Regions from separate parts of the Variovorax restrictus genome, predicted to be linked through region 2. Evidence: predicted binding sites of a transcription regulator. Region 2 holds the regulator's gene; each other region holds the start of a gene.
The links. Region 2 encodes sigma-54, which starts transcription at its own class of promoters, with help from an activator protein. Its sites were predicted from a motif close to TGGCANGNAANCTGCTTT; they were not measured.

Region 1: glnA (type I glutamate--ammonia ligase) is a predicted target of sigma-54. The motif match lies at 4,829-4,846, and genes of this name have one in related genera.
Region 3: ACSFA0_RS11240 (transglutaminase family protein) is a predicted target of sigma-54. The motif match lies at 5,513-5,530, and genes of this name have one in related genera.
Region 4: ACSFA0_RS05660 (urease subunit gamma) is a predicted target of sigma-54. The motif match lies at 4,394-4,411, and genes of this name have one in related genera.

What each region holds. Positions count from the first base shown of each region.
Region 1 is NZ_JBPJZH010000001.1:1,586,660-1,593,801, reverse strand. Features, by position in the region: gene ACSFA0_RS07475 (hypothetical protein) at 1-38, shown strand, start outside; gene ntrC (nitrogen regulation protein NR(I)) at 58-1,596, opposite strand; gene glnL (nitrogen regulation protein NR(II)) at 1,619-2,695, opposite strand; gene ACSFA0_RS07460 (hypothetical protein) at 2,697-3,227, opposite strand; gene glnA (type I glutamate--ammonia ligase) at 3,367-4,782, opposite strand; gene ACSFA0_RS07450 (competence/damage-inducible protein A) at 4,932-5,732, opposite strand; gene ACSFA0_RS07445 (EI24 domain-containing protein) at 5,729-6,571, opposite strand; gene ACSFA0_RS07440 (sterol desaturase family protein) at 6,630-7,142, opposite strand, start outside.
Region 2 is NZ_JBPJZH010000004.1:11,927-19,068, reverse strand. Features, by position in the region: gene argS (arginine--tRNA ligase) at 1-1,425, shown strand, start outside; gene ACSFA0_RS21055 (SPOR domain-containing protein) at 1,445-2,131, shown strand; gene ACSFA0_RS21050 (thiol:disulfide interchange protein DsbA/DsbL) at 2,244-2,894, shown strand; gene lptA (lipopolysaccharide transport periplasmic protein LptA) at 3,017-3,691, shown strand; gene lptB (LPS export ABC transporter ATP-binding protein) at 3,706-4,500, shown strand; gene ACSFA0_RS21035 (RNA polymerase factor sigma-54) at 4,520-6,079, shown strand; gene ACSFA0_RS21030 (THUMP domain-containing class I SAM-dependent RNA methyltransferase) at 6,092-7,142, shown strand, end outside.
Region 3 is NZ_JBPJZH010000001.1:2,386,989-2,394,130, reverse strand. Features, by position in the region: gene ACSFA0_RS11265 (tripartite tricarboxylate transporter substrate binding protein) at 1-403, opposite strand, end outside; gene ACSFA0_RS11260 (Zn-ribbon domain-containing OB-fold protein) at 459-866, opposite strand; gene ACSFA0_RS11255 (thiolase family protein) at 863-2,023, opposite strand; gene ACSFA0_RS11250 (IclR family transcriptional regulator) at 2,023-2,868, opposite strand; gene ACSFA0_RS11245 (DNA internalization-related competence protein ComEC/Rec2) at 3,010-5,418, opposite strand; gene ACSFA0_RS11240 (transglutaminase family protein) at 5,587-7,142, shown strand, end outside.
Region 4 is NZ_JBPJZH010000001.1:1,196,677-1,203,818, reverse strand. Features, by position in the region: gene ACSFA0_RS05670 (response regulator) at 1-757, opposite strand, end outside; gene ACSFA0_RS05665 (hybrid sensor histidine kinase/response regulator) at 816-4,352, opposite strand; gene ACSFA0_RS05660 (urease subunit gamma) at 4,473-4,775, shown strand; gene ACSFA0_RS05655 (HupE/UreJ family protein) at 4,811-5,434, shown strand; gene ACSFA0_RS05650 (urease subunit beta) at 5,445-5,750, shown strand; gene ureC (urease subunit alpha) at 5,750-7,142, shown strand, end outside.

The sequences.
Region 1 (7,142 bases), on a different contig from region 2:
AGCTGGATTCGCGCACGCTCGGCCAGCGCAGCCGGTAGTCGCCCACCGCGCGGCCCCTCACTCCAGTCCGAGTTCCTGGATCTTGCGGGTGATGGTGTTGCGCCCAATGCCGAGTTTCTGCGCCGCCTCGATGCGGCGACCACGCGTGTTGGCCAGGGCGGTGAGGATGAGGCGCGACTCAAAGCGGCGCGACAGCGCGTCCCACACGTCGGTGCGGCCGGCGGCCAGCAGGCTCTGCGCTTCGAGCTCGAGCCCGCTTTCCCAGGCCGACGAAGCAACGCCCTCGACGGTCGTCGCGGGCGCGGCGGCCACGGGCGCCGCCATGGACGCGGCGGCGGGCGACTCGGACTCCTGCAGGGCCGGCGTCACGGGCACTGCGGCCGGTGCCGGTGCGGGTGCCACGGGCGAGGACACCTCACCCGTCGGCGCGGCCATCACCTCGGGCGGCAGGTCCTTGGCTTCGATCAGCTGCGCCGGCGCCATCACGGTGAGCCAGTGGCAGATGTTCTCGAGTTGACGCACGTTGCCCGGGAAGGCGAAGGTGGCCAGCTGTGTGAGCGCCGCGTCGGAGATGCGCTTGGGTTCGACGCCCAGCTGCTTGGCGCTTTGCTGCAGGAAGTGGCGCGTGAGCGCGGGAACGTCTTCGCCGCGCTCGCGCAGCGCCGGCAGGCGCAGCCGGATCACGTTGAGGCGGTGGAACAAGTCCTCGCGGAAGCCGCCGACCTTGACGCGCTGCTCCAGGTCCTGGTGGGTGGCGGCGATGACGCGCACGTTCGACTTGACCGAGTTGTGCCCGCCCACGCGATAGAAATGGCCGTCGCTCAGCACCCGCAATAGGCGCGTCTGCAGATCGAACGGCATGTCGCCAATCTCGTCGAGGAAGAGCGTGCCGGCTTCCGCCTGTTCGAAGCGGCCGCGGCGCATGGTCTGCGCGCCGGTGAAGGCACCGCGCTCGTGGCCGAAGAGTTCGCTCTCCAGCAGGTCCTTGGGGATCGCCGCTGTGTTGATCGCCACGAAGGGGCCGTTGGCGCGCGGCGAATGCTTGTGCAGCGCGCGCGCGACCAGTTCCTTGCCCGAGCCCGATTCGCCGGTGATCAGCACCGTGACGTTGCTCTGCGAGAGCCGGCCGATGGCGCGGAAGACGTCCTGCATCGCCGGGGCCTGGCCGAGCATTTCGGGGGCCGCCTGCATGCGTTCTTCGGCCACTTCCTCGCGCTGGCTTTCGTCCACGGCGCGGCGGATGAGCTCGACGGCGCGCGGCAGGTCGAAGGGCTTGGGCAGGTATTCGAAGGCACCGCCCTGGAAGGCCGACACGGCGCTGTCCAGGTCGGAGAAGGCCGTCATGATGATGACGGGCAGGCCGGGGTGCTTGGCCTTGATCTTGTCGAGCAGGTCGAGGCCGGAGCCGCCCGGCATGCGGATGTCGCTGACCAGCACCTGCGGGCCTTGCTGGTCGTCGTCGGCAGCGACTTCCAGCGCCGCCAGGACTTCGCGCGTGTTGGTGAAGCTGCGTGTGGGCAGGTCTTCACGCAGCAACGCCTTTTCCAGCACGAAGCGGATGGATTGGTCGTCGTCTACTATCCAGATCGGCTTCATGCAGCTCCTTGTCGCCTTGCTGCTATGGCAGCGGTATCAGTATCTTGAAATCGGTCCGGCCCGGCACGCTGTCGCACTCGATCACGCCGTGGTGCTGTTGTACGAAGGTTTGCGCCAGCGTCAGCCCCAGGCCGGTCCCGCCATCTCTGCCCGACACGAGCGGGTAGAAGATGCGGTCCTTGATGGTGTCGGGCACGCCCGGTCCGTTGTCGATGACATGCAATTCCAGTGCCAGTCGATACCACTGCTTGTTGAAGATCACCTGGCGGGCAATGCGCGTCTTGAAGATGATGCGCGCATCGCCAGCTGCGCGGCGCTCGGCCAGGGCTTGCGCGGCGTTGTGTGCGATGTTGAGCGTGGCCTGGATGAGCTGTTCACGGTCGCCCCGGAACTCGGGAATCGACGGATCGAAGTCGCGGTCGATGTGCAGGTCGCGTGGAAACTCCGCGAGGATGACCGAACGCACCCGCTCGCAGACCTCGTGGATGTTCACATCGCCCACCACATGTGGGCGGCGGTGCGGCGCCAGCAGGCGATCGACCAGCGTCTGCAAGCGGTCGGCCTCGTGGATGATGACCTGGGTGTACTCGATGAGATCGCGCGACTCGACCTCCATCTGCAGCAGCTGCGCCGCACCGCGGATGCCACCCAGCGGGTTCTTGATCTCGTGCGCGAGGTTGCGGATCAGTTCCTTGTTGGCCTGCGCCTGGTCGAGCAAGCGCTCTTCGCGATCCTGCCGCACCTGCTGCTCGAGCGGCGACATCTCGACGATGAGTTCGCCCACCTTGTCGCTCTGCGCAAGCGTGACCTGCACCGGCATCAGGTCGTGGTTGACGCGCCGGAGCATCGCCTCGTAGCGCAGCGTGGCGAAGTCGTTGCTGCGCGCCCCGTCGATGGCTGTGCGCAAGACGTGCGGCTCATGGAAGCAGGCGCCGAACTGCGAGCCCTCGAGCGTGCGCCGCGAGGTGCCGAGCACGTCTTCAAGGGCGGCGTTGGCGAACAGCACGGCCCCGTCGGACTTGACCACCGCGATGAGCGTGGCGAGAAGGTCGAAGGGCTGGAAGCGCTTGGGGGAAGAATTGGTCTTGCCGAAGGCCATGTCAAGGATTCGACGGTGGCAGGCGACCCAGCTCACGGCGGATGCCGGCAATGTCGCTTTCGTTGCGAGCGATTTCCGCCTTCATCTCGCTCACGCGGTCGAGGTACTTCTGGTAGTTGCGCGACTCGGCGCCCTGCTTCTCCGGCTCGCCGTTGTTGTAGTCCTTGAGCAGCTCGGCCTGGCGGGCTTCCGCCTTGCGAAGTTCCGATTGCAGCACTGAGCGCGCCTCGCCGTCGCGTGCGCGCTGGTCGGCGCCCTCGACGCGGGGGCTACCAGCCGGCGCGCGCGCGGCGCTGCCACCCCCACTGCCGCCGCCGCTCGACACGCTACCGCCTGAACCCGCGGGGCGCGGCGTCTGGACCACCGTGACATTGCCACCCTCCATCACCTTGCAGCCACGCTTCTGCGCGTCGGCCGCGTTGTTGGTGTATTCGTTGCCACAACGCCAGACGCGCTCTTGCGCATGCGCCGGCAGCGAGGCCAGCGAAGCCAACGAGGCGATGAGGGACACGACAAGGGATGAAGTCTTCATGGTCCTGTGAGGAGATGTACGCAGACAGCGGATTCTCATGCAATTCGAGCGGCGTTCCGGCGCGCCGTTCCCCGCCAAAGAAAAAGGACGGCCGGAGCCGTCCTTTTTCGCACTGCGCCGAAGGCCCGAAGGCCTGCGATCACAGCGAGTAGTACATGTCGAATTCGACCGGGTGCGCCGCCATGCGCATGCGCGTGACTTCCTGCATCTTCAGCTCGATGTACGCATCGATGTACGAATCGGTGAACACGCCACCCTTGGTCAGGAAGGCGCGGTCCTTGTCCAGATGCTCCAGCGCCTGGTCGAGGCTGTGGCACACGGTCGGGATCAGCGCGTCTTCTTCCGGCGGGAGGTGGTACAGGTCCTTCGTCGCGGCTTCGCCCGGATCGATCTTGTTCTCGACGCCGTCGAGGCCGGCCATCAGCAGCGCGGCGAAACCGAGGTACGGGTTCATCAGCGGATCGGGGAAGCGCGCTTCGACGCGACGGCCCTTGGGGTTGGCCACGAACGGGATGCGGATCGAGGCCGAGCGGTTCTTGGCCGAGTAAGCCAGCTTCACCGGGGCTTCGAAGCCGGGCACCAGGCGCTTGTAGCTGTTGGTGCCGGGGTTCGTGATGGCGTTCAGGGCCCGGGCGTGCTTGATGATGCCGCCGATGTAGTGCAGCGCGAATTCCGACAGACCGGCGTAGCCGTCGCCGGCGAACAGGTTCTTGCCGTCCTTCCAGACCGACTGGTGCACGTGCATGCCGGAGCCGTTGTCGCCGACGATGGGCTTGGGCATGAAGGTGGCGGTCTTGCCGTAGGCGTGGGCCACGTTGTGGATCACGTACTTCTGCAGTTGGACCCAGTCGGCGCGCTGGATCAGCGTGCTGAACTTGGTGCCCAGTTCCATCTGGCCGGCGTTGGCCACTTCGTGGTGATGCACTTCGACCGGGATGCCCAGGGCTTCGAGCACCAGGCACATTTCCGAGCGCATGTCCTGGAAGCTGTCGACCGGGGGCACCGGGAAGTAGCCGCCCTTGACCGCCGGGCGGTGGCCCGTGTTGCCGTGCTCGTATTCCTTGTCGGTGTTCCACGAGGCTTCTTCGGAGTCGATCTTGACGAAGCAACCCGACATGTCGTTCTTCCAGCGGACGCTGTCGAACACGAAGAATTCGGGTTCCGGCCCGAAGTAGGCGGTGTCGCCCAGGCCGGAGGCCTTCATGTACGCCTCGGCGCGCTTGGCCAGCGAACGCGGGTCGCGCTCGTAGGCTTTGCCGTCGGCCGGGTCGATCACGTCGCAGGTCAGGATCAGCGTCGTCTCTTCGAAGAAGGGGTCGATGTTGGCGGTGTTCGGGTCGGGCATGAGCTGCATGTCCGAGGCTTCGATGCCCTTCCAGCCAGCGATGGAAGAACCGTCGAAGGCATGGCCGTCGGTGAACTTGCTTTCGTCGAAAGCAGACACCGGCACGGTCACGTGCTGTTCTTTACCGCGGGTGTCGGTGAAGCGGAAGTCGACGAACTTGACCTCGTTTTCCTTGACGAGCTTCAGTACATCGGCGACGGTCTTTGCCATCAATTTCTCCTGGTTGGATGAGTGGTTGGAAATACAACGATGAGGGAATGCAGTTTCTGTGCCATTGGCAGGTCGGCGTCCCCCGGGCACCGCCATCCTGCCAGATCACCAAAGGAAGGCATCGAATGCCCACTTTGGTGCATCTCGAACTAGCGCACCAGTTCGGGACCCAACCGCGCATTGAAGGTGCGCAACCCGGCCAGCAACTGCGCGTACGCGGAATCCAGAAGCGCCGGCGCACCCTTCACGCCGAGCTCGATATGACGCCCGTACTCGGGGTGGTCCACGCTGGGGAGGCTGAACACCTTGACGCCGGCATGCGTCGCCTCGATGGCCTCCATCAAGGGGGTGAGGGTGGCTTCCATGGCACCGAAGACGATCACCGACTTCTCACTGGACTGACCCTGGGTGAACAACGCGGTATAGCGGCTGTCGAGCACCGATTCGATCATCGGCCAGGCCATCACCGGAAAGCCCGGCACGAAATGCACATGGTCGACGCTGAACCCGGGGATCTTGTTGTAGGGGTTGCGGATGATTTCCGCCCCTTCGGGGAACACGCCCATGTTGAGCCGATGGATGTTGTCGGGTCGGTCGGGTTCGTAGGAGACGCCCTGCTCGCGCGCGGTGTCCTGCATGCGCTCGCGAATGAGCACCTCGGCCTCCGGATGCAGCACCAGCGGGCGACGCAGCGCCTTGGCCGCGCACTGACGCGTGTGGTCGTCGGGCGTGGCGCCGATGCCGCCGGTGGAGAACACGATGTCGCCCGACGCGAAGGCCCGGGTCAGTGCGGCCGTGATGCGCGTCGGCACGTCGCCGACGTACTCGGCCCAGCCCAACTGCAGCCCGCGTGCCGCGAGCAGCTCGATGACCTTGGGCATGTGCTTGTCGAGGCGCTTGCCGGAGAGGATTTCGTCACCGACGATGATCAGGCCGAATGCACGGGTCATGGGGATTCCAGAGGAGAAATGACGAGGGGCGCCGACGCCTCTGCGCGCTGCAGACGCAGTTGCCCGAGCGCATCGAGGCAGTAATGCGCGAACCAGAGCGCCGAGAAGGCGAAGACCAGCGTGTAGATCCAGATGGCCAGCGGCACCAGCACGAAGAAGGCCGCCGCGAACAGCAGGCCCGAGGCCCACACGATGCTCGGCGCCGCGCCCAGGTAGCCGCACAGCACGCCGATGGCCAGCAGCGGCAGGCGATGCTGGCGCAGCACGGCGGCGCGTTCCTCGGCGTCGGCATGCTCAGCCAGCGCATCGAAGCTCATCACGCGGTAGGTCAGCCAACCCCAGATCAGCGGCGGCAACACCAGCACCAGTGGGGGGATCAGCCAGAGCGGCATCGACACCAGAATGGCGACCAGCGCCAGCAGCGTGAGCCCGAGCGAGCGCAGAAGGCTGCCCGCGAAGGAAGCACCCTTCTTTTGCACCAGCGCGGGAAAGCGCCGCTCGCCGACGAGCCGCGTGAGCGCCGGCGACATCAGCCCGGCCACCACGACCAGCGACACGAGCACGATCACCGGCGTCGCGGCGAACACCACCACCAGCGGCGCGAGCAGCGACGGCACGTCGCTGGAGAACAGGCCGCCGATCCAGCTCCAGAAGCTCGACAGCAGCGGCCAGGCGTCGAGCGTCTGGCGCATCCAGGCCACGCTCGATGCCCAGTAGAAATAGCCGAAGCCCGCCGCCAGCACGGCGATCACGAGCAACGGCGCCAGCGACAGCACGATCACCCGGGGGCGCATGCAGTAGGCGGCGGCTCGCCAGAAGGAATCGAGAAGAAGGCGCATGGGGTGCCGAGGATAACGCCGCGCCGTGAAGACGCCGCGATGCAGGTGGCCGAAAGCCTCAGCCGCGCCCGACCATCCGGCGCAGCCCGCGCCACTGCTGCGACCAGAAGCCGCGCCCGTAGTCGCGCACGCGGCCCTGCGCGTCGGGTTCTACCTGGTCGCGGATGCCGGTGGCAGCGTAACGCGGCTCGAAATTCACGGTGCGGAAAATCATGTCCCACCACGGCAGCAGCACGCCGAAGTTGTGCCCACCCAGGGTCGATGGGCCGGCGGATTCATGCCCGATGCCGATGGCATGGTGCACCCGATGAAAGCGCGGGCTGACCCACAACCGCTCGCCGATCGCGCCGAAGCCGACGCGCAGGTTCGCATGCTGCAGGCTTTCGCTGAGCTGCGTGAACGCGACGATGGCGATGAACTGCCCCGGCGCGACGCCGATGAACTGCGCGACAAGCACGATGATCGTGTCGTGGAGGATGTCGTCGAGCAGGTGGTTGCGGTTGTCGCTCCACATCGTCATCTGGCGCTGCGAATGGTGCAGCGAATGCAGGCCCCACCACCAGTCGAAGCG
Region 2 (7,142 bases):
CTCAACATCCGGCTGAAGACTGCAGCCAAGCAACAGATCGTGCGCGAGGTGCTGGCCGCCGGCGACACCTTCGGCCAACAGCCGGCGCGCGGCGACAAGGTGCTGGTGGAGTTCGTCTCCGCCAACCCGACCGGCCCGCTGCACGTGGGCCACGGTCGCCAGGCCGCGCTGGGCGACGCCATCTGCAACCTGCTGGCGGCCCAGGGCGCCGACGTCTACCGCGAGTTCTATTACAACGACGCCGGCGTGCAGATCCAGACGCTGGCTAGCAGCACGCAGCTGCGGCTGCAAGGCTTCAAGCCGGGCGACGCGCAATGGCCGAGCGGCGAGAAGGCCGCGGCGTACAACGGCGACTACATCGCCGACATTGCGGAAGACTTCAAGGCCAAGAAGACCGTCAGCGCCGACGACCGCGAATACACCGCCAGCGGCGACGTGGACGATATCGACTCGATCCGCCAGTTCGCCGTGGCCTACCTGCGCCGCGAGCAGGACCTGGACCTGAAGGCCTTCCAGGTCAAATTCGACAACTACTACCTGGAGTCGAGCCTGTACACCAGCGGCCGCGTGGCGGCGACGGTGCAGAAGCTCGTGGACGCTGGCAAGACCTACGAGCAGGACGGCGCGCTGTGGCTCAAGTCGACCGACTACGGCGACGACAAGGACCGCGTCATGCGCAAGCAGGACGGCACGTACACCTATTTCGTGCCCGATGTGGCGTACCACATCGCCAAGTGGGAGCGCGGCTTCCACCGGGTGGTGAACATCCAGGGCACCGACCACCACGGCACCATCGCCCGTGTGCGCGCCGGCCTGCAGGCCGCCGGCGTCGGCATTCCGGCCGGGTATCCCGACTACGTGCTCCACACCATGGTGCGGGTGGTCAAGGGCGGCGAGGAAGTGAAGATCAGCAAACGCGCCGGCAGCTACGTCACGCTGCGCGACCTGATCGAATGGACCAGCACCGACGCGGTCCGTTTCTTTCTGCTCTCGCGCAAGCCCGACACCGAATACACCTTCGACGTCGACTTGGCGGTCGCGAAGAACAACGACAACCCGGTCTACTACGTGCAGTACGCGCATGCGCGCATCTGCTCGGTGCTGACGGCCTGGGGTGGCGACGAGGCCGCGCTGAAGGCGGTCGACCTGTCGGCGCTCGAGAGCCCGGCCGCGCAGGCGCTGATGCTGATGCTGGCGAAGTACCCCGAGATGCTCACCGCCGCCGCCAAGGATTTCGCGCCGCACGACGTGACCTTCTACCTGCGCGAGCTGGCCGCCAGCTACCACAGCTACTACGACGCCGAACGCATCCTGGTCGACGACGAGGCGGTGAAAAAGGCGCGCCTGGCGCTGGTCGCCGCCACCGCGCAGGTGCTGCACAATGGCCTCGCGATCCTCGGCGTGAGCGCGCCGCGCAAGATGTGATGACCTTCTTTCCCTCACCATGAAAACAAGACAACGCGGCAACACGGTCATCGGCCTGATCATCGGCATCGTCCTCGGCCTGGGCGTGGCGCTCGGCATCGCGGTCTACGTCACCAAGGTGCCGATTCCGTTCATGACCAAGACCCAGCGCGGCGGCGCCGAGCAGGACGAGGCCGAGGCCCGCAAGAACCGTGACTGGAACCCCAACGCACCGCTCGCCGGCAAGCCGTCGGCGCGCACCCCGCCCGAGCAGCCCGCCTCGGTCGGCCCGCTGAACCCGGCCGCGCCCGCCAGCCCGGTGCCGGCCGTGGTCGCGCCCGACGCGCGCAGCGCCGCCGCCTCGGCCGCCCGCGCCCGCCCCGACACCAGCGTGCCGGCGGCGTCGTCCGACCCGCTGGGCGACCTGGCGCGTGCGCGTGCCGGCATCACCGCGCCGGCCACCACCACTGCCGCGGCCGACGGCGCCGACCCCTTCGTGTACTTCGTGCAGGCCGGGGCCTTCCGCAGCAACGACGATGCCGAGGCACAACGCGCCAAGCTGTCGCTGATGGGCGTCGAGGCGCGCGTCACCGAGCGCGAGCAGGCCGGTCGCACCGTCTACCGCGTGCGCGCGGGCCCCTTCAACAAGAAGGACGACGCCGACCGTCTGAAGTCGCGGCTCGACAGCGGCGGCCTCGAATCCAACCTCGTGCGCGTCCAGCGCTGAGCGCCGCACAGGGCGTGACCGAATCGGCGTCCTCGGGCGCCCATCCCTGGCTGCGGGAACTCCGCAGCCGCTGCCCGGCTCTGTCAGCCGCACAGGAGAAATTTTGATGACCATGAACCGCCGTGACTTTTCGCTGACCGCTGCCTCCCTCGGGCTGCTCCCCCTCGCCGCCACCGGCGTGCACGCCCAGGCCCGCACGCCGAAGGCCGGCACCGACTACATCGTGCTGGGCAAGCGCGCGCCGGTCGACACGCCTGCCGGCAAGGTCGAAGTGGTCGAGTTCTTCTCGTACAACTGCCCGCACTGCGCGGCCTTCGAGCCGCGCCTGGACTCATGGGTCAAGAAGCTGCCGGCCGACGTGGTGTTCAAGCGGATCCCGGTGCCGTTCGTGGGCAACGACACCGAAGCGAAGCAGCGCCTCTACTACACGCTGGAAGCCATGGGCAAGGTCGACTCCTTCCAGATGAAGCTGTTCCAGGCCATCCACCAGCAGCGCCAGCCGCTGGTCGGCGATGCCGCGATCCTGGCCTGGGCCGAGAAGCAGCCCGATCTGGACGGCAAGAAGTTCGCGGACCTGTTCAAGTCCTTCTCGGTGGCCGGCAAGGCCAAGCGCGCCACCCAGCTCACCAGCGACTACCAGGTGGCCGGCGTGCCGGCGCTGGGTGTGGCGGGCCGCTGGTACGTGGACGGCGACACCGCCGGTTCGCTCGACCGCGCCCTCGAGGTGGTCAGCCTGCTGACCGCCGAAGCGCGAAAAGGCTGAGCCTGCGGCCGTTCGACCCGGCCGTGCCACCTTCTCAAAGCCCGCCTTGGCGGGCTTTTTCGTCCGGGCGACCGGATGCACTGGTCCGGCGCATACAATCGTCGAGCAAGTTTCGTGCCTTTATGACACTTCGATCCCACACTCCCTTCTCCTCCCTCCTGCGCGCCGGCTTTGCCGCGCTGCTGCTCGCCGTCGCTACCGTGCCGGCGCTGGCCGAAAGGGCCGACCGCACCAAGCCCATGAACATCGAGGCCGATGCCATGCGCTACGACGACCTGAAGCAGACCAGCGTGTTCACCGGCAACGTGGTGGTGACCAAGGGCACCATCATCATCCGCGGTGCGCGCATCGACGTGCGCCAGGACCCGGAGGGCTACCAGTACGGCGTGGTCACCGCCGCGCCCGGCAAGCTGGCCTACTACAAGCAGAAGCGCGACTCCGGCGTCGACGAATGGACCGAGGGCGAGTCGGAGGTGATCGAGTACGACAGCCGCGCTGACAACGTCAAGTTCATCCGCCGCGCCATCATGCGGCGGCTGATCGGCGCCAAGGTCAACGACGAGACAACGGGTGCCCTGATCGTCTACGACCAGAGCAACGACACCTTCACCGTGAATGGCGCGCCGCTGCCGCCGGGCGCCAGCGTGGCGACCGGCGACAAGGGCAGCCGTGTGCGCGCCATCCTGACGCCCAAGTCAGCCGGTGCGGATGCCGCCCAGCCGAGTGCACCCGCCGCGCCGGCACCCGGCCGCGGCCTGCGCCCGAGCACCACGCTCGGCGGAGAAGCGCGCCCGTGAACGACCGCGTGGACATGGCGAAGCAGGCCGTCCCGGCCGGTGCCGGTGCGGTCGAAGGCAGCCGGCTCCAGGTGCGCGGTCTGCAGAAGCGCTACGGCAGCCGACAAGTCGTCAAGAACGTCTCGCTCGACGTGCAGAAGGGCGAAGTCGTCGGTCTGCTCGGGCCCAATGGCGCCGGCAAGACGACCTCGTTCTACATGATCGTGGGCCTGGTGCGGGCCGACGCCGGCGAGATCAGCATCGACGGCGAGCCGATCGCGCACATGCCGATCCACCGCCGCGCCCGCATGGGCCTGAGCTACCTGCCGCAGGAGGCCTCGATCTTCCGCAAGCTGAGCGTGCAAGAGAACGTGCGCGCGGTGCTCGAGCTCCAGCGCGAGCCCGATGACAAGGGCCGCATGGTGCCGCTGTCGAAGAAGCGCACCGACGATCGCCTGAACGAGCTGCTGTCGGACCTGCGCGTCGAGCACCTGCGCGATTCGCCGGCGCTGGCGCTGTCGGGCGGCGAACGCCGCCGCGTCGAGATCGCCCGCGCCCTGGCCACGCAGCCGCGCTTCATCCTGCTGGACGAGCCCTTCGCCGGCATCGACCCGATCGCCGTGATCGAGATCCAGCGCATCGTCAGCTTCCTCAAGAGCCGCGGCATCGGCGTGCTCATCACCGACCACAACGTGCGTGAGACGCTGGGCATCTGCGATCACGCGTTCATCATCAGCGACGGGCAAGTGCTGGCACAAGGCACGCCTTCGGAGATCGTCGACAACGCCGAGGTACGCCGCGTGTACCTGGGCGAACACTTCCGCATGTAAGGGGAGGACGGAACTCTCCATGAAGCAGGGCCTGTCGCTGCGCGTTTCGCAGCATCTCGCGCTCACGCCCCAGTTGCAGCAGTCGATCCGGCTGCTGCAACTGTCCACGCTCGAACTGAGCCAGGAAGTGGAGCAGATGCTCGACGAGAACCCGTTTCTCGAGCGCACCGCCGAAGAGGCCGCCCGTGAGGAGTTCGGCGTCGACGCCGCCGATGCACCGCCACCGCGTGACGACGACTTTTCGCCCGGGCCCGCCGCCACCAGCGACAGCACCACCAGCACGACCGAGGCCGACACCCCGGCGGTCGACGCGACCGAAGCCACGCCCGACTGGGAAGGCGACGGCACCGTCGACATGGCGCCCGACGACAGCGAATGGGGCGGCGACGCGCCTCCGCGCGCCAACAACCTGGGCGACGACGATCGCGCCGACGCCACCGAGCTGGCGCGCAGCCAGGAATCGCTGCAGTCGCATCTGCACCGCCAGGCGCTGAGCCTGCGCCTGAACGAGAGCGACCAGGCCGCGCTGCGCTTCCTGATCGAGTCGCTCAACGACGACGGCTACCTCGAAGAGTCGCTGCCCGCCCTGGCCTCGGGCCTGGCCGGCGACGACAACGACGAGTTCGACGGCCTGGTGCACCACTTCCAGGTGGCGCTCGGCCTGCTGCAGAGCCTGGAGCCGGTCGGCGTGGGCGCGCGCGACCTCGGCGAATGCCTGGCCATCCAGCTGAAGGCGCTGGCCCGTGCGAACGAAAGTGCCGAAGAGGCGCAGATTCGCAAGACCGCCATCGCGATCTGCAAGCAGCCGATGGAGCTGCTCGCGCGGCGCGACTTCAAGCGCCTGGCCACGCTCACCCGCAGCAACGAGGAAGAGGTGCGCAGCGCGCTGCAATTGATCGCCACGCTCGAGCCCAAGCCGGGTCGGCGCTTCGTCGACGTGGAGCGCAACGTCGTGATCCCCGACGTGATCGTCACGCGCATCGGCACTGGCACCAACATCAAGTTCCGCGTGATGCTCAATCCCGACGTGATGCCGCGCCTGCGGGTGCACGACATCTACGCCGGCGCGCTCAAGCAGCACAAGGGCGAGGGCAGCCAGGCGCTGTCGCAGCGTCTGCAGGAGGCGCGCTGGTTCATCAAGAACATCCAGCAGCGCTTCGACACCATCCTGCGCGTGAGCAATGCCATCGTCGACCGGCAGAAGAGCTTCTTCGTGCACGGCGAGCTGGCCATGCGGCCGCTGGTGCTGCGCGAGATCGCCGACGAACTCGGGCTGCACGAATCCACCATCAGCCGCGTGACCACGGCGAAGTACATGTCGACGCCCTATGGCACGGTCGAGCTGAAGTACTTCTTCGGCTCCGCGCTGGGCACCGAGACCGGCGGCAACGCGTCCAGCACTGCGGTGCGCGCGCTCATCAAGCAGTTCGTCGGCTCCGAGAGCATCAAGAAGCCGCTGTCGGACAGCCAGATCTCCGAGATGCTGAAAGAGCAGGGCATCGAATGCGCCCGGCGCACCGTGGCCAAGTACCGCGAGGCGCTGCGCATCGCGCCGGCCAATCTGCGCAAGGCGCTGTAAGCAAGTCCGTTCATGAACCAGCTCCATCTTTTCCTGCCTTGCGCCGCCGGCGTCGAGGACTTTCTTGCGCAAGAAGTGCACGGCCTCACCGGCCTGGCCGGCGACGACCTGATGGCCTCGCGTGGCGGCGTCTTCGTGCGCGGTTCGTGGCGCGACGCCATGAAGCTCAACCTGTACAGCCGCCTCGCGCAGCGCGTGCTGATCGAACTGGCGCACGCGCCGTACCGCAGCGAGAACGACCTCTACGCCATCGCCAGCGGCGTGGCGTGGGAGATCTGGTTCACGCCGAAGCAGACCTTCAAGATCGAGACCACGGCGCAGCACAGCCCGCTGCAGAGCCTGAACTTCGCCACGCTGCGCATCAAGGACGCCATCGCCGACCGTTTCCGCGCCAAGGCCGGCGGCGTGCGGCCGAGCATCGAGACGCAGTGGCCCGACGTGCGCGTGTTCGCGCACCTCACCACCGACACCTGCACGCTCTACATCGACACCTCGGGCGAGCCGCTCTTCAAGCGCGGCTGGCGCCAGGACACCGGCGACGCGCCGCTGAAGGAAACCCTGGCTGCGGCCATGCTGGCCGCCAGCGGCTGGTGGAACCCGGAGACCGGCGCCGTGTCCGATGCGCCGCTGTACGACCCCTGCTGCGGCAGCGGCACCATCGCCATCGAGGCGGCGCAGATCGGCCTGGGCATCCCGGCCGGTGCGCTGCGCCGCTTCGGCTTCGAGAAGCTGCTGCCCTTCCAGCCGCACGTGTGGGAGTCGATCCAGAACGAGGCGGCGGACGCGCCGGCCCGTACCGCGCCGGCCATCTTCGGCAGCGACGTGTCGCACCGCATGGTCGACTTCGCCGAGCGCAACGCCGAACGCGCCGGGGTCGCCGCGGCCATCGAATTCCGCGGCGGCGACGCGCTGCAGCGCATGCCGCCCGAAGGCGCGGCACACGGCGGCGTGATCGTGCTGAACCCGCCCTATGGCGAGCGGATCGAGGTCGGCGGCGTGGCGCGCATCGGTGCCCGCGAGCAGGCGGCCACCGAAGACGGCGGCGAGTTCTTCAGCCAGCTGG
Region 3 (7,142 bases), on a different contig from region 2:
CGATCACCAGCGGCCCGCTGGTCAGTTGGGACACGGGCGCGAAGTCTTTCGACAGCGAATAGCCGAGGTTCTTGAAGAGCGACGGATTGATGGCGTGGGCCGTGGTCGCGACCACCAGCGTGTAGCCGTCGGCCGGGCTGCGCGCCACCAGCTCGGCACCGGGGTTGCCGCCCGCGCCCGCACGGTTGTCGACGACGAACTGCTGGCCCATCGCGTCCGAGAGCTTTTGCGCGACCAGCCGCGCCACGATGTCGGTCGGCCCGCCTGGCGGGTACGGCACCACCAGCTTGACCGGCTTGGTCGGATAGGCCTGCGCGTGTGCGAAAGCGGGCACAGCAAGGCACAGCGCGGCACCTGCGGCGGCGAGCAGGTGGCGGCGTGAGGGAAAGCGGATCGCATGCATGTCTTTGTCTCCAGTCGTTTTGTTCTCGTTGACGGATGCCCCGATGCGGCTGGCGCTACCCGGTGGCAGGTGAAAAGCGGACCAGCGTGCGGCCGGCGTGCGCGAAGAAGCCGGCCGCCACGCGGTCGCCGATGCGCACGCCCGGCTCGGCATGCGCCATCAGGCGCGGGCCTTCGTCGAGTTGGGCGATGACCAGCGTGTAGGGCGCGAGCGCACGGAAGGCATCGGACGGCGCGCGCGACACCACGGTCACCGCATGCAGCGTGGCCGTGCCGCGGGCCGTTTCCCACACCAGCGTTTCGCTGCCGCAATGCGCGCAGGCGTAGCGCGCCAGCGTGTGCGCCGTGCCGCACGCGGTGCAGCGCTGGAAGCGCAGTTCGTGCCGCGCCAAGCCGTCGACGAAGGGCGCTGCGAGCGCGCTCGCGGAGGTGACGGCGGCGGAGTCGGCCAGCGGTTCGGTCATGGCGAAGGCTCCTGCGAAAGGATCAGGCTCACATGCGAAGACATCACGCCGCCATCGGCATGAACGAAGGCATGGCGCGGCTTCGCGACCTGGCGCGCGTCGGCCTGGCCGGTCATCTGCCGGAACGCCTCCACGGTGTGCGCCATGCCGCCCGCCACGCCGCAATGGCCAAAGGACAGCAGGCCGCCGTGGGTGTTCAGCGGCAACGGGCCGCGCGGCGCGAAGTCGCCGTTGCGCAGGCGCTGGGCCGCCCCGCCGCGCGGGGCGAAGCCGATCTCCTCGAGCAGCATGGTCAGCGTGATCGTGAAGGAGTCGTAGATGCCGAGGTGGTCGATGTCGGCCACGCGCAGCCCGGCATCGGCAAAGGCGCGCTGCGCCGCGATGGCGGCGCCGCACTGCATCACGTCGGCCATCGCACTCAGGTGCTGGTGGCGGTGCGCCTGCCCGGCGCCGGTCATCGCGACGCGCGGGCCGTCGCCCGGTGCGGCCGAGACCACCAGCGCCATCGCCCCGTCGGAGATCGGGCAGCAGTCCATCAGCTTGAGCGGCGCGGCGATCGGTTTGGACGCCAGCACGTCGGCCACCGTGATCGGCGCGGTGAGGTGCGCGCCGGGGTGGCGGGCCGCGTTGGCGCGCATCAGCACGGCGAACTCGGCGAGATCCGCTTCGGTCGTGCCGGTCTCGTGCAGGTAGCGTGAGGCCATCAGGCCGTAGTAGGCCGGCACCGACGCCCCGTTGGGTACTTCGTAGTCGGGGTCGCCGACCTGCGCCAGCGTCTGGATGGCGCTGTCGCGCGACTGGCCACTCAGACGGTTCTCGCCGGCCACCACGAGCATATGGCGGCAGCGACCGCTGCGCACCAGCTCGCGCGCCAGCATGAGCATCGCCGCGCCCGTCGCGCCGCCCAGCTGCAGGCTGTGCGCGTAGGCCGGATCGAGCGAGAAGCGCTCGCAGAACAACGTGGAGAGCATCAGGTGCGGCAGCGTGGTCGCATAGCCGCACAGCACGCCGTCGATGTCCGCGCGCTTCAGGCCGGCGTTTTGCAAGGCCTGCTGCGCGGCTTGCGCCATCAGATCGAGCGCGCCCTGCCCTTCGTGGCGACCGAAGGCGGTGCCGCCGACGCCAGTGATCCACGCGGTGGTGGGTTGCGCCGCCATCAGTGCACCCGCCCGCGTCGCGTGACGGCCGCGGCACCGCCGGTGTGGGCCGCACGGCTCCACAGCACCTCGCAGGTCGCGGCCTCGCGCCGCAGCGCCTGCGCCAGCTCGGCTTCGCGCGAGCTGATGCGATCGTTGAGCGCCGCGATGCTGATGGCTGCGACCGGCCGGCCGTCGGCCCCGAGGATCGGCACCGCGATGCCGCCCATGCGCTCGATCACCACGTCGAGCAGCACCGCGTAGCCACGCTCGCGCGCCTCGCGGGCATGGTCTTCGAGCAGTTGCGCGGTGATGCGCGGATAGCGCTGCAGCTGCGGCGCGATCACCGCCAGCGCGGCCTGCCGTTCGGCCTCGGGCATCCAGGCCAGCAGCGCCAGGCTGCCGGCGCCCACGCCCAGCGGGCGGCGGCTGCCGATGGCGAGGTAGTTCGCGCGGATCGGGTAGCGGCCCTCTTCCACGTCGACGCAGAGCGATTCGATGCCGCTCGGGATCGAGAGGATCACGCTGTCCTCGAACTGGCCGGTGAGCCGCAGCAGCGCGGGCCGCACCAGCGGGCGCGGGTCGAAGCGGGCCAGCGCGGCGGCGCCCAGCACCAGCAGCTCGGCGCCGAGGCTGTAGTGCTTGCTCTGCGGGTCGCGCACGACGAAGCCATCGTGCATCAGCACCTCGATCACGCGCAGCACCGTCGTCTTGTCGAGGCCGGTGGCGACGGCGATGTCGGTCAGGCGGGTGACGCCGGGGTCGGACAGCGCGCGCAGGATGCGACAGGCGCGCTCGACCGACGACGTGGGCTCCACGGCCCGCTGGGCAAGCATGGAGGCAGGGGTGCGCATTCTTCCAGGCATGTTGTCTCTTGTTTCGTTCCGCGGAACACCGCGGAGCCGTGTGCCATTGAACGCGGCGCGCCTTTCACCCGTCAAGCAAAGCTGAAAAAGTTTCTACAGGCGAAACTTTTCAAGGGAAAACCCGGGTCGCCGCCCTACGGCTCACGGAACGCGGTGGTGCCAGTAGCGCTGCCGTGCCTCGCGTTCGCAGCGCACCGCCTGCGGCGCATCGCTCGACCATCGGGCTGCGCCGCAATGCGGGCTGTCGATGACGGCCGTGCCCTTTGCCTCGTAGGCCTCGCGCACCGGCGGCGCCGGGTGGCCAAAGCGGTTGCGGTACCCGGCCTGCACCAGCGCCAGCCGCGGCCGGACCGCATCGAGCAACGACGGGCTCGACGAGGTCTTGCTGCCGTGGTGCGGGACCAGGAGCACGTCGGCGCGCAGGGCACCGTCGGCGCTACGGGCGACGAGCGCGGCCTCCTGCGCGCGCTCGATGTCGCCGGCCAGCAGCGCCGTCGCCCGCCCGTTGCCGATGCGCAGCACGCAGGAAACGGTGTTGGCCTTGGCCGATGCGACGTCGTAGTCCGCCGCCACCGGGTGCAGCACCTCGATCTCGACACCGTCCCAGCTCCAGCGCTGGCCGGCGATGCAGCGCTGCACCGGACGGAGCGCCTGCAGCGGATGGCCCGCCTCGATCGAACTGAGCAGCGCGGCCTGTGGCTGCATGGCCAGCACCGCCGCAGCGCCGCCGGTGTGGTCGCTGTCGCGGTGGCTCAGCACGACGGTGTCGAGGCGCTCGCCCAGTGCGCGCAGCAGCGGCACCAGCACGCGGTGGCCGGCATCGCTCTCCAGGCTGTAGCGGGGGCCGGCGTCATACAGCAGCGTGTGGCTGGCGGTGCGCACCAGCACCGCATTGCCCTGGCCGATATCGGCAGCCAGCAGCTCGAACTCACCGACAGGCGGGCGTGGCGCTTGCCATAGAACCACGGGCAACAACAGCGGCAGGCCCAGCACGCGCATCGACCACGGCAGCCGCATCGCCAGCAGCACACCGCCCGCCACGCCACCGACCGCCGCCCACAACGGCGGTGCCGCCGTCGACACGGTCGCGAACGGCCACGCCGCGAGCCACTGCAGCCACCACGACAGGCCCTGCACCGCCCACGCCGCCGCATCCCAGGCCCACGGCAGCAACGCGCCGAGCATGGCCAGCGGCGTGACGACCAGCGTGACCCAGGGGATGGCCAGCGCATTGGCGATCAGCCCGACCACCGACACCTGCTGAAACAGCAGCAGGGTCAGCGGCGTGAGCGCCAGCGTGACGACGGCCTGCTCGCGCGCCAGCCGGCCGAGGCGGCGGCGAAAGGTGAGCGGCTGGCCGGCCTCGGCCATGGCATCGGTCGCGAACAGCGCCGCGACCGCGACGAAGCTGAGCCAGAAGCCGGCCTGCATCAAGGACCAGGGGTCGACCGCGACGACCACCGCACAAGCCAGCAGCCAGACGCAGGGCCAGGGCCAGCGACGCCCGGCGATGCGCAGCAACGCGACGGTCGCGAGCATCCACACCGTGCGCTGCGAAGGCACGCCCCAGCCGCTGAAAAGCGCGTACAGCGCCGCCAACATCACCCCGCCTGCCAGCGCGGCCTGCTGGGCGGGCCAGAACAACATCAGCCGCGTGCTGCGCCGCCACAGCGCGCCGACGAGCAGGGCCGCGAGCCACGCGAACATGGTGATGTGCACGCCCGATATCGCCATCAGATGGGCGACGCCTGTCGCGCGGTAGACGTCCCAGTCGGCGCGGTCGATGGCGCCCTGGTCGCCGGTCACCAGCGCGGCGATCACGCCGGCCAGGCGCCGGTCGGTCACGCGCTCGAAGACCGCGTCGCGCACCGCTTCGCGGGCGCGCTCGATCGGTCGCTGCCAGGTGACGGCGACGCGTTCCGGCGGCGCATCGCGGGCGCCGGTGCGCACGTAGCCGGTCGCCTGCACGCCCTGCTCCCACAGCTGCAGCTCTTGATCAAACCCATGCGGGTTGAGGTTGCCGTGCGGCGCCTTGAGGCGGACGGTCAAGCGCCAGAGTTCGCCGGCGTGCAGCGCGGCGGGGCGCCGCATCGGCGGCAGTGCGACCGCCTCCTCCGCACCCCGGCCCCACAGGCCGGTGCCCTCGGCGTACCAGCCCAGCGCGATGCGGCGCGGCACGCGTGGCGGCGCTGGCTCGCCGGCCGCGCCGCCGGCCCATTGCGCCGACTCGACATCCAACCGGAAGCGCGTGCCGCTCTCATCGTGCTGCGGCATCTGGGCGATCACGCCGGTCACCTGGAGGTCGCGGCCCTCGAGCGATGGGTCCAATGCCTCACTGGCATAGCGAGCCGCGCGCCACCCCGTGAAGCCGGCGCTGGCGAGCGCCGCGACCACCAGCAGCGCCGCCAGCGCGCCTCGACCGTGATGGCGCGTGCGCCACACGGCGTACAGCGCCAGGCTCGCCGTCCCGGCCAACATCCCATAGCGCCAAGCCGGCCACAGCGCCGCCTGCTGCAACTGCAAGGCGGCGCCCACGATCGCGCCGGCCATTGCCACGAAAGGCGCCCAGCCGCGCAACGCGTGCTGCGCCCTCAAGAAATCGCTCCCTGATCCATGCCACCGACCCTCCCCTACACGCTTTTCGTGGCGCGTTAATTGCTTCGCCGGTGGGCTAGTATGCGTCTCACCCGAGACCTGTCGCCGCTCCGAGAAAAACCGATGTCCATTCACGCCGCACTTCACCACGTCACCCACTACAAGTACGACCGTCCGGTGCAGCTCGGCCCGCAGGTGGTTCGCCTGCGCCCGGCGCCTCACTGCCGCAGCAACGTCATTTCGTACTCGCTGCGCATCGAGCCCGAGCAGCACTTCATCAACTGGCAGCAGGACCCGTTCGCGAACTACCAGGCCCGCCTGGTGTTCCCCGAGAAGACGCGCGAATTCAAAGTCACGGTCGACCTCGTGGTCGAGATGGCGGTCTACAACCCCTTCGACTTCTTCCTCGAGCCGCAGGCCGAGAACTTCCCCTTCAAGTACACGGCCGAGCAGGCCGACGAGCTCGCGCCCTACCTGGTGGTCGAACCGCCGACGCCGCTGGTGCAGGCCTACCTCGACAAGATCGACCGCACCGAGAAGCGCACCATCGACTTCCTGGTGGGCATCAACCAGCAGGTGCAGGGCGACGTCGACTACCTCATCCGCATGGAGCCCGGTGTGCAGACGCCGGAAGAAACGCTCACCAACGGCAGCGGCTCCTGCCGCGATTCGGGCTGGCTGCTGGTGCAACTGCTGCGCCACATGGGTCTTGCCGCGCGCTTCGTCTCGGGCTACCTGATTCAGCTCACGCCGGACGTGAAGGCACTCGACGGCCCGAGCGGCACGACGGTCGACTTCACCGACCTGCACGCCTGGTGCGAGGTCTACCTGCCCGGCGCCGGCTGGATCGGGCTGGATGCCACCTCGGGCCTGCTGGCCGGCGAAGGTCACATCCCGCTGGCCTGCACGCCTACGCCTTCGAGCGCCGCGCCGATCGAAGGCGTGGTCGACGACGCCGAGGTCGAGTTCGGCCACGAGATGGTCGTCACCCGCATCCACGAATCGCCACGCGTCACCAAGCCCTACACCGACGAGCAGTGGGCCGAGGTGCTGGCCCTGGGCGACGCCGTCGACAAGCGGCTGGCCGCCGGCGACGTGCGCCTGACGATGGGCGGCGAGCCGACCTACGTGGCCACCAGCGACCGCGACGCCGCCGAATGGAACACCGATGCGCTGGGCCCGACCAAGCGCGGCTACGCCACCGAACTCGTGCAGAAGCTGCGCGCCGAATACGGCAACGGCGGCTTCCTGCACTTCGGGCAGGGCAAGTGGTACCCGGGCGAGCAGCTGCCGCGCTGGGCGCTGTCGATCTTCTGGCGCGCCGACGGCCAGACCATCTGGCACAACCCCGAACTCTTCGCCGACGAGCGCGTGCCCACGCACTACACGAGCGAAGACGCGCGCCGCTTCACCACCGTGCTGGCGCATCGCCTCGGCCTGACCGAGCGCTACATCCAGCCCGGCTACGAAGACACGTACTACTACCTCTGGCGCGAGCGCCGCCTGCCGGTCAACGTCGACCCCTTCGACTCCAAGCTCGACGACGAGATGGAACGCGTGCGCCTGCGCCGCGTGTTCACGCAGAAGCTCGACGCCGTCATCGGCTACATGCTGCCGATCGAGCCGAGCAACGCCGACCGCGACGCGCCCGCGCTCGAAGGCCCAGGCTGGAAGACCGG
Region 4 (7,142 bases), on a different contig from region 2:
TGTCGGACACCTCGCGCATGATGATCAGCCAGTCGTCGCCCGCGTCGTCGTGGCCGGTCTGCTGGTGCAGGCGCAGCGTGAGCGTTCGCGCGCCCTGCACGATCGACAGCGGCGGCGGCTCGGTCTGTGCGCGCTGCACGTCGGGCAGGTGGCGGTGCAGCCAGTCGAGCACGGCCGGCGGCGTGGCGGGCGCCACGGTGTCGCAGTAGCGCTGCAGCATCTCGCGCGCCAGCGCGGTCTGCCAGATGATGCGACCCTCGGGCAGGCGCACGGTGATGCTGGCGTAGCCGAAGGCGTCGAGCGCGTTGCGCGCCTGGCCGGCCTGCTGCGCCTCCTGCCGCGCGCGGCGGGCGCCCTGCAGGTGCACGTTCATGCGCGCGAGCACTTCCTTCGGCTTGATCGGCTTGGTGACGTAGTCGACGCCGCCGGCCTCCAGCGCGGCGACCAAGTGCTCGGTCTCGGTGAGGCCGGTCATGAAGACGATCGGGATGTGCGCGGTGGCGGCATCGGCCTTCAGGCGGCGCGCCACCTCGAAGCCGTCCATGCCCGGCATCATCGCGTCGAGCAGCACGATGTCGGGCCGGGCCTGCGCGGCGCGGGCCAGCGCGGCCTCGCCGCTGGTGGCGACCAGCACGGTGTAGCCGGATTCGTCGAGCGCGTCGTGGAGCACCGCCAGGTTGTCGGGCACATCGTCGACGATCAACACCAGGTCGGCGTTGCGGGCGAAATCGCGGGTCGGTGGTGTGGAAGCGTTCATTGGAAACCTCCGCGCTTCGCGCTGCGGTGCTGAACGCCTTCGGGCGGCCGGGCGGCGTTCATGCCGAGCAATCCATCGCCTCGAAGCGGAACTGGCGCGCCAGCGCGCGCTGGGCAGCGGTCCAGGCGGCGCATTCGGGTTGCGCAGCGTCGATGGCATCGAGCTGATTCATGATGCCGCGAAAGTAACCCAGTCCGACGGCTTCCTGCAGCGCGCGCAGATGCGTGAGCGACGGGCGCACAAGCGTAGCCGCCACAACGGGTGCCGCGGTCGGCGCAGCAGCGGTGTCGGTCCAGCGAATCGGCAATTGGCGCTCCAGCCAGTCGAGCAGTTCGCTGTGTCGCACGGGCTTGACGAAGAAGTCCTCCGGCGCGATGCCCACGTCGTTCTCCAGCCGCTTGTCGAAGGCGTTGGCCGAGACGATGGCGACGCAGCGCGGCGCCATCGACGCATCGAAGCCGCGCGCACGGCGGATGGTCTCCCAGCCGTCGATGCCCGGCATCGCGAGGTCGACGAACATTGCGTCGGGCCGGAAGCCAGCGGCGATGAGGTCCAGCGCATCGTGGCCGCTGGCTGCGGTGCGCAGCTCGAAGCCGATCGGCGCCAGCACGTCGACCAACAGCTCGCGGTCGGCCTCCTCGTTGTCGACCACCAGCACGCGCAGGCGCGGCCCCTGGTAGCCGCGGCGCGGGCGTGCCGCCACCGCAGGCGCCGCTGCGGCACGGCCGGCCAGCGCGGCCTCGTGCACCCGCGGCAGGAAAAGTCGCACGCGAAACACCGAGCCTTGACCAGGCGTGCTCCGCACCGACATCTCGCCGCCCATCAGGTCGGTCAGCATCTTGGCGATGGTCAGGCCCAGCCCGGCACCGGGCGCAGCGGCACGCGCGCTCACGCCCGCGGCCTCGCCCCGCGCGAAGGGCTCGAAGATGCGGTCGATCTCGTCGGCCGACATGCCGGGGCCGGTGTCGTCGATGTCGAGCGTCGCGAACTCGCGCGCATAGCGCAGCCGCAGCGTGACTTCGCCTGCACGGGTGAACTTGATGGCGTTGCCCAGCAGGTTGATCAGGATCTGCCGAACCCGCTTCTCGTCGGCGCGCACCACCTCGGGCACGTTGCCCGCCGCGTCAAAATGGAAGGCCAGTCCCTTCTCGGCCGCCTGCAGCTCGAACATGTCGGCCAGTTCGCGCATCGCCGCAGCGAAGGGCATCGGCCGCGCATGCAGCGTGAGCTTGCCGGCCTCGATGTGGGCGATGTCGAGCGTGCCTTCGATGAGCGACAGCAGGTGTTCGCCGCCGCGCTTGATCACGGCAACCGCCTGCTGGCGGTGCGGCGGCACGGTCGCGTCTTCGCCCATCAGCTGCGCGTAGCCGAGGATGGAATTGAGCGGCGTGCGCAGCTCGTGGCTGATGGCGCTGATGTAGCGGCTCTTGGCCTGGTTGGCATGGTCGGCCTGCTCGCGTGCGATGTCTGCGCTCTGCTTGGCGGCCTGCAGCGCACGGTCGGTTTCCTTGTGCAACTCGATCTCGCGCATGAGCAGCCGCGTCTGCCGGTTCGATTCTTCCTGCGCCACCTTGCGGCTCTGGTGCGCCAGCACCAGCCACCAGGCCACAATGCCCGCGATGAGGAGCAACGCCATGTAGCTTTTCAGGAAGCCGGACTTGAGCGACGCGTGCTGCGCCTTCATCACCGCAGTGGCGGCATCGCCGGCGGGCATCAGACCCAACGCGCTTTCGCCGAGCGCGCGGAGCTCCTGCTGGTAGAGCACGCCGAAGACCGTAGCCAGCAGCGGCACGATGACCAGCGTGAGCAGCAGGAAGTGGCCGAGCCCGGTGTCGAGGTACGGCCACACGCGCCGCGGCAGCAGCCAGCGCAGCGCCCCCGACCACTGCACCGACAGGCTCGCCTGCGGCTTGCAGAGGTCGCCGCAGCGCGCGTCGAGCGTGCAGCACAGCGAGCAGATCGCGCCCTGGTAGGCGGGGCAATGCGCCATGTCGGGGCCTTCGTACTCGCGCTCGCAGATCACGCAGCGCTGCACGCGCAGGCGCTGGTACGGGCCGGCGTCGGGCTCGAACTGGATCCAGTGGATGCCTTTCGCGCCGGCGTCTGCCGTGCGCTGCACCGGGCCGCGCGCCAGGTAGTACTTGCCGCGCGTGGCCCAGGCGATGATCGGCGCGGCCACCAGCGCGGTGCCCATGGCGATGAGCGCAGAGAAGGCCTGCGGCAGCGGCCCGAAGACCCCGAGGTGTGCCGTGATCGACAGCACCGAGGCCAGCGCCATCGCGCCCACGCCGACCGGGTTGATGTCCCACAAGTGCGCGCGCTTGAACTCGATGCCCGGCGGCGACAGGCCCAGCGGCTTGTTGATGACCAGGTCGGCCACCACCGCCATCATCCAGGCGATGGCGATGTTGGCGTAGAGGCCCAGCACGTCGCCCAGCGCCTCGAACACGTTCATTTCCATCAGCATGAAGGCGATGAGCGCGTTGAACACCACCCACACCACGCGGCCCGGGTGGCTGTGCGTGACGCGCGAGAAGAAGTTGCTCCAGGCCAGCGAGCCGGCGTAGGCATTGGTCACGTTGATCTTCAGCTGCGAGATCACGACGAAGATCGCCGTGGCCGCGACCGCCCAGCCGTAGTCCGGGAAGACGTACTCGAAAGCCGCCAGGTACATCTGGTTCGGATCGACCGCGCGTTCGGGCGGCACCATGTGGCCGATGGCGAGGTAGGCCAGCATCATCCCGCCCACCATCTTGAGCACACCCATCACGACCCAGCCCGGGCCGCCCATCAGCACCCCACCCCACCAGCGCCTGCGGTTGGCCGGTGTCTGCACGGGCATGAAGCGCAGGTAGTCGGCCTGCTCGCCGAGCTGGGTGATGAGGGCGATGCCGACCGTCAAGGCGGCACCAAACAAGTGCAGATCGAAGCCGATGGCGCGCCCTGCGGCGCCAGCGTAGTGCGTCAGCCCCGAAAACGCCCCAGGATCGCGCACCAGCACATAGATGAAGGGCACGACCAGCATGAGCAGCCACACGGGCTGGGTCCACATCTGAAGCCGACTGATGGCCGAGACGCCATGGGTCACCAGCGGAATCACCACGAGCGCACAGACCAGGTAGCCCCAGGCGGGGGGTATACCCAGTGCGAGTTCGAGCGCATAGGCCATCACGGCCGCCTCGAGCGCGAAGAAGATGAAGGTGAAGGACGCGTAGATGAGCGAGGTGAGCGTCGAGCCGATGTAGCCGAAGCCGGCGCCGCGGGTGAGCAGGTCCATGTCGACGCCATAGCGCGCGGCGTAGGTGCTGATGGGCAGACCGGCCAGGAAGATGATCAAGCCGGTGACCAGCACCGCCCAGAAGGCGTTGACGAAGCCGTACTGCACCAGCAGCGTGGCGCCCACCGCCTCGAGGATCAGAAAGGACGCGGCGCCGCCGAAGGCTGTGTTGGCCACCCGCCATTCCGACATGGTGCGAAAGCGCTGCGGCGTGTAGCGCAGCGCGTAGTCTTCCAGCGTCTCGCGCGCCACCCAGCTGTTGTAGTCGCGCCGGACCTTGACGATGCGTTGCGGCGCGTCGTCGGAAGGGGGAGGCATCGCGGTGTCGTTCACACCGTTTCGGTGCAGGTTCTGTGCCACGGCACGAGTGTTGCATCGGCGGGACGGCTGCCCATAATCGGGCCCTCTCTTGCCATCACGCCCGCACCCCGACCGCCCATGGAACTCACACCTCGCGAAAAAGACAAGCTGTTGATCTTCACGGCGGCGCTGCTGGCCGAGCGCCGCCAGGCCCGTGGGCTGAAGCTCAACTACCCCGAAGCCGTGGCGTTGATTTCCGCCGCCGTGATGGAAGGCGCCCGCGACGGCAAGAGCGTGGCCGCGTTGATGAGCGACGGCCGCAGCGTGCTCACGCGCGCCGACGTGATGGACGGCGTGCCCGAGATGATCCCGGACATCCAGGTCGAGGCCACCTTCCCCGACGGCACCAAGCTGGTCACGGTGCACCAGCCGATCGTCTGATCCCTTTTTTCTCTTTCCCCCGAGCGGAGATTCTCATGCGCCTGACGCGTTCCTCTTTCGCAGCCCTGCTGCCCTCCCTGGCTGCGGCCACCCTCGGCGCCTTGCCGCTGCTGGCCTCGGCCCACGTCGGCGCGGATGGCGCGGCGCACCACGACATCGGCTTTGTGCAGGGCTTCCTGCACCCCTTCACCGGCATGGACCACCTGGCTGCGATGGTCGCGGTCGGCCTGTGGAGCGCATTGATCGCGCGCGGCGCCCGTGACGTGCTGTGGGCACCCGTCGGCTTCGCGGCGATGCTGCTGGTCGGCGCGCTCGTCGGCCTGGCGGGCGTGCAGGTGCCGGCGGTCGAACCGATGATCGCCGCATCGCTGCTGGTGATCGGCCTGCTGGTCGTCACGCGGCTGCGCCTGCCCGGCCCGGTCGCCGCAGCGGTGGTCGGCGCCTTCGCCGTGTTCCATGGCGTGGCGCATGGCTACGAATTGGCGGGCGATCACGGGGCCGGTTTGGCGATCGGCGGCATGGTGCTCGCCACCGCGCTGCTGCACGCTGCAGGCATCGCAGTCGGCTGGGCGCTGCGCCAGCGCAGCGCTTGGCTGCCGCGTGTGGCCGGTGCGGCCGTCGCGCTGTTCGGCGCGGCCCTGCTCATGCCACTGGCCTGAGGCTCATCGCATGATCCCCGGCGAACTCTTCACCGACGAGGGCGAGCACACCCTCAACCCCGGCCGCCGCACGCTCACGATGGTCGTGCAGAACACGGCCGACCGTCCGATCCAGGTCGGCTCGCACTACCACTTCGCCGAAACCAACGGTGCGCTGGGCTTCGACCGCGAAGCCGCACGCGGCATGCGGCTGAACATCGCGTCGGGCACGGCGGTGCGCTTCGAGCCGGGCCAGCAACGCACGGTCGAACTGTGCGACTTCGCCGGCGACCGCGTGGTCTACGGCTTTCGCGGCCTGGTGCAAGGAAAACTCTGATGGCAACGATTGGACGCCGCGCCTACGCGGAAATCTTCGGCCCCACCGTGGGCGACCGCGTGCGGCTGGCCGACACCGACCTCGTGATCGAGGTCGAGGCCGACTACACGTTGCGCGCCGGCGGCTACGGCGAAGAGGTGAAGTTCGGCGGCGGCAAGACGATCCGCGACGGCATGGCGCAGTCGCAGCGGATGCGCAGCGAAGGCGCCGTCGACACGGTGATGACCAATGCGCTGATCCTCGACCACTGGGGCATCGTGAAGGCCGACATCGGCCTGAAGGACGGACGCATCGTCGCGATCGGCAAGGCCGGCAACCCCGACGTGCAGCCGGGCGTCGACATCGTCATCGGCCCGGGCACCGAGGTGATCAGCTGCGAAGGCAACATCGTCACGGCCGGTGGCATCGACAGCCACATCCACTTCATCGCGCCGCAGCAGATCGAAGAGGCGCTGACCTCCGGCGTGACCACGATGCTCGGCGGCGGCACCGGCCCGGCCACCGGCACCTTCGCCACCACCTGCACGCCCGGCCCCTGGCACATCGAGCGCATGCTGCAGGCGGCCGACGCCTTCCCGATGAACCTGGGCTTTCTCGGCAAGGGCAACGCCAGCCTGCCGGCCGCGCTGCACGAGCAGATCGACGCCGGCGTGATCGGCCTCAAGCTGCACGAAGACTGGGGCACCACGCCCGCCGCCATCAGCAACTGCCTGGACGTGGCAGACGCCACCGACACGCAGGTGGCGATCCACTCCGACACGCTCAACGAATCGGGCTTCGTCGAGAACACCATCGCGGCCGTCAAGGGCCGCGGCATCTGCGCCTTCCACACCGAAGGCGCTGGTGGCGGCCATGCACCGGACATCCTGCGCGTGGTGGGCGAGGACAACTTTCTGCCCTCGTCGACCAACCCGACGATGCCCTACACCGTGAACACGCTGGACGAGCACGTCGACATGCTCATGGTGTGCCATCACCTGGACGCCGGCATCGCGGAAGACCTGGCCTTTGCCGAGTCGCGCATTCGCAAGGAGACCATCGCGGCGGAAGACATCCTGCACGACCTGGGCGCCATCAGCATGTTCAGCTCCGACTCACAGGCCATGGGCCGCGTCGGCGAAGTGATCATCCGCACGTGGCAGACGGCGCACAAGATGAAGGGCCAGCGTGGCAAGCTGCCGGAAGACAACGCGCGCAACGACAACTTCCGCGCCAAGCGCTATGTGTCGAAGTACACGATCAACCCGGCCATCGCGCACGGTATCGCGCACGAAGTGGGCAGCATCGAGGTCGGCAAGTGGGCCGACCTGGTGGTGTGGAAGCCGGCCTTCTTCGGCGTGAAGCCCTTCACCATCATCAAGGGCGGCACCATCGCGATGGCGGCCATGGGCG